DNA from 2 places in the Sphaerochaeta globosa str. Buddy genome. Region 1 is predicted to be linked to the other one. Evidence: riboswitches for the same ligand, from Rfam matches in the RefSeq annotation. Region 1 holds a riboswitch; the other holds the start of a gene.
The links. A riboswitch is a leader RNA that binds a small molecule or an ion and turns the genes downstream of it on or off. The one in region 1 is predicted to bind cobalamin.

Region 2: it holds a riboswitch for cobalamin, as region 1 does, so the genes downstream of both, SPIBUDDY_RS02970 (TonB-dependent receptor plug domain-containing protein) here and SPIBUDDY_RS07525 (ABC transporter substrate-binding protein) in region 1, are expected to answer to the same signal.

What each region holds. Positions count from the first base shown of each region.
Region 1 is NC_015152.1:1,601,135-1,603,337, forward strand. It holds gene SPIBUDDY_RS07515 (chromate transporter) at 1-537, opposite strand, end outside; gene rnhA (ribonuclease HI) at 540-989, opposite strand; cobalamin riboswitch at 1,047-1,224, shown strand; gene SPIBUDDY_RS07525 (ABC transporter substrate-binding protein) at 1,278-2,153, shown strand; gene SPIBUDDY_RS07530 (FecCD family ABC transporter permease) at 2,150-2,203, shown strand, end outside.
Region 2 is NC_015152.1:635,363-637,565, forward strand. It holds gene SPIBUDDY_RS02970 (TonB-dependent receptor plug domain-containing protein) at 1-1,277, opposite strand, end outside; cobalamin riboswitch at 1,391-1,576, opposite strand; gene SPIBUDDY_RS02975 (RNA-binding domain-containing protein) at 1,581-2,203, opposite strand, start outside.

The sequences.
Region 1 (2,203 bases):
CCGTTTTATCTTTTGCACACTCAAGCCAAAGAAAATAGCAAACACTACTATCAGAATCGGTGATACGGCAAAAAAGAACGTACTTACCACCACCAGCAAGTAGAGCAGGATGGTGGGAATATCGATCAGACTTTTCTTTGCAAGGGTAAGTACCGATTGGGTGATGAGGGCGCAGACTGCTACCCGGATTCCTGTAAATGCATGCTGAACCCACTGATTATCCTGTACATTCAGCAGTATGGTTGCCAGGGCGGTAATCAAGAGGAGGGAGGGGCTCACCTCCCCCAAGGTAGCCACGATTGCACCGAGAATCCCGCGTTTGCGATATCCGATCATGGTAGCAGTGTTGACCGCTATGATGCCTGGAGTACACTGCCCGATGGCATAGATGTCCAGCACCTCTTCTTCGGTGACCCAGCGATGTTTGGTAATAACCTCACGTTGCAACATGGGAAGCATGGCGTAGCCGCCACCGAAGGTCAGACCGCCGATTCTGAAAAAGGAACTGTATAAATCCCACAAACGTACCGTATGCATGGTTAGGCCAATGCATCCATCGCCATACGTACAAGCTGGTCGCATCGTTCATTGCCTTCAACACCGGCATGACCTTTGACCCAGTTCCATTGTACCGGCAGATTGGCATTCAGGCGGTCCAGCTCAACCCAATACTCTTTGTTTTTCACCGGCTCCTTGGCTGCAGTCCGCCAGCCATTGACCTTCCATTTCTTAATCCAGCTGGTGATTCCATTCTTCACGTACTGGCTGTCGGTATTGAGGCTGATACTCTGGGCACCCAAGGCTTGGCTGGCTTTCAGAGCTTCGATGACAGCTGTCAATTCCATACGGTTGTTCGTGGTATCACGCTCATTTCCGCTGGCTTCCTTTTCGAATATGCCATCAGCCTTCAACACATAGGCCCAACCACCAGGACCTGGATTTCCGAGACACCCACCATCGGTATAGATCACAATTTCTCTGTACATCATAGGCCGGATAGTAATATAGAGGCCCCATGTGGTCAACCATATCAACTCTTGACAGAAGGATAAACAACTCCTTACGATACACTATCCGTGCCAAGGGAAAGGGGTTTAAGCCCCTGCGGTCCCGCCACTGTAGAGGCTGGGAATCTGTAAGAAGACACTGCAGGAACGTACTGCGGGAAGTCGCAGATTCTGGGTATGCCTAAGCCAGGAGACCTGACATGGATAATTTCCGACGACCTACGGAGTATAGGTCAGGGTATGTTCCATGCCCATTTGTAAAGGGGCGCTATGCACAACCGTTCACTCAGACATGTATTTATATTTCTTTGTCTCTTCTTTTGTCTTGGGCTGCCACGCCTGTGGGCATTGGGAATGACTGAGCCGAAGGCTGTTGAACAAGAGAGCTTGAGAATCGTTAGCTTGTCTCCCAATGTGACCGAGACTCTCTATGCTTTGGGTGCCGGCTCCTTCTTGGTCGGACGCAGCGATTACTGCAATTATCCGCAAGAAGCCACAGATTTACCTTCAGTGGGAACACTGTATAATCCTTCCTTGGAAAAGCTTCTGTCGCTTGAACCCAATCTCGTTATCAGCAGTGCCTTTGTACCTGAACAGTTCTTGCAGGCAATAGAGAAAGCCGGCATCAGCATAGTGTCGCTTGAGACACAGCAGAATTTTCAAGGTGCCTATACCCTGATCAGGGAGATAGCTAATCAAGTCAGCAAGGAAGCTGAAGCGGAGCTGATGATTCTTGAAATGCAGAATGTGGTACAAAGTGTCATCCGCAAAGCAGCCTTGCAGCCCAAGAAGACTATCTATATTGCCTTGGATTTCGGTTCTTTCGATTCCAGTGCCACAGCCGATACGTTTCTCAGTGAAATGGTTGACTTGGCCGGTGGTGTAAATATCGCTGATGACGCTCAGAACTGGACATACAGCAAGGAACTGCTGATGTCCCACGATCCGCAGGTAATTTTGCTCAGTCCGAGGTGGGGAGAAACCGGTGAACAGACCCGTAAGGAATTCACCACCACCAAGCCGTATGCAGACCTCAGTGGTACGATTACAGTATTCGATGCCGACCTAATCAGCAGGCAAGGACCTCGGAGCGCACAAGCGCTTCAAGTGCTATACACCCTGATCCATAATGTGGAGGGGCAATGAAGCGAACGCTGAGTTTCGCCCTATCAGGTGCAGCCTTATTGCTGATGCTG
Region 2 (2,203 bases), 970 kb from region 1:
TCTGCATAGCTGATCGTGGCCTTCAGGTCGAGATCTTTCATCGGAGTATAGATGGCACCCAGCGAAGCATTGGGCGAGAGGGTTCTCAGGTCGCTGAGGTAGGCAACATTCAAACTGGGATGCAGGGAGAGTGTTCCATCCAGCAGGTAAATGCTGCCATTTGCAGAGGTTGAGATGGTATGACGCGTATTCTGTCCTACATCGGTGCTGTCTACGTAATCGAGACTGTAGAGCAGGTCTGTATTCAGCGTATAGGACTGGCCAAGGTTCCAGATACCTTTCAATTGTGCAGATGCTTTATGTTTACTGTGAGTGCTGTCTTGGTAGTCGGCATCGTGGTAGAAGGTTTGGCCGTAGGCATAGTGCAGGTAGGCAGTGAGTGTTTCCAACGTTGAGCTTACTTCTGAGAGTTCGATGGTATTGCTGGTGCTTGCAACCAGGTCATTCTGATAATCATCGGGTGTAAGGCCGAAAGCGAGGTTGCCTGGAACTCCGAGGTTCTTGTAGGTAACCAGATTCTGGGTGGTGAACTGCAGCTTGTCAGATAGGTTGCTGGTGAAGTTCACCGCACCATGTGCCTCATAGACCTGCGCATTGTCCCTGAGTGCAGCACTATCGTTGTAGGTGTAGGCATTCTGTGCTGTAAGGCCGCCGACTGAGGCAAGCAGACCGTCGTTGGTGTAGGTGAGGTCGAGTTTCTGGCTGTCCAGCAGGGAGAGCCAGTGATGAGTATTACTCGTGCCATAGGAAAGAGGAAGGAAGGACCCGTTCTCGATGGTAAGGGAGAAGGGCGTTTCACTTTGCTGCCCTCTCTTGGTTATGATGTTCACCATGCCCCCGATGGCGTTGGTTCTTCCCAGATTACCTGGTCCGCTTTTTACGACTTCGATGCGATCGATGATCGAGATGGGGATGCTGGAGAGGTCAACAGTCCCGTCATGGGCTGAGGAGAGCAGTACTCCGTCAAGGTAGATGAGGTTCTTGGAGGAGGTAGCTCCCCTGATTACCACTGACTGCAGTGAACCAAGACTGCCTACGGAGTTGAAGGATACTCCGATTGCTTTTCCTACAAGCTCGGCAGTGCTCTGGGCGTTGTAGGTGCCGATCTGCTGTTCGGTGATGACAGAAACGGAAGAGGCTGTGTTGGTTTCAGCTTCTGCAAGTGAGTTTTCAGCTATGACCAGTTCATAGGCTGTTCCAAGGTCGGTGTTTGCTTGTGCTGCAAAGAGTGTCGAAAGGGCGAGCAATAGGACAGAGAAGATTCCGCGCTTCTTCATGAAGGGCCTCCAGAGAGTGGTGTCTGGATATAATGCTTCGTGGAATAAAGGGGAATTCAAGAAAGGCTATACCTATGCGGTATACCCGTACGTAATGCTGTCTCTTTTTCCACGAAGAAATTATTATCTGGAAACGTCTCCTGGCTTACGACTCTTTTTACTGACAGGCCTTCTCATCCGAAGAGGACAATGGCGTATCTGCGTTCATCATCGATTACAGTGGCGGGACCGCCGGGGAATCACACCCCGTTCCGTTTTTCCAGATCCAGCGATTCCTATCCTAGAAGAAGAGCGGGGGGGAGGTCAAGACAGGGGTAGCGGGATGTAACGTGTAAACTTACCGCTTACTTGTTGGGTCAGCTGTCCTTCATCACACAATTCCTTGAGTAAACGGAAGGCTTTTGTAGTTTTTAACCCAACGAGGTTCTCAACCTCCTTCCTTGAGATGAATCCCTTTTGTCTTGCAAGAAGCATGATGGATTGCTTTTCAGAATCTATAGACTCTCCAACCGTACTCTCGATTCGTTCTTGCTTCTGGGAATAGTGAACAATTTCGTTTCTGTTTGGAAGGATGCAGGAGAAAGCTCCCTCCACAGCTCTAAAAACTGGTTTCCTTGGGCAATCTTCATACAGGCGTATAATCTTTCGTATGCCTGTTCCATAACTTTCTACCAGCCGTAAGCGATAGAAGATAGCCGCTAGGTTGGGATTTCTCGATTGGGATACACCCAATTGTATGGCTTCCATGGAGAGTCCCCTCACTAAACCACCAAGAGATATGAACTCCATATGGTCGTCATATACATTGATGATGATGCCTGCACAGAAGAGATAGTCGCGATGGATGAGACAGTTCAACAATGCTTCACGGATGGCATCTTGGGGGTAATCTAGTGTGTCTTCTCTCAAGAGTCCGGTGAAGCTTG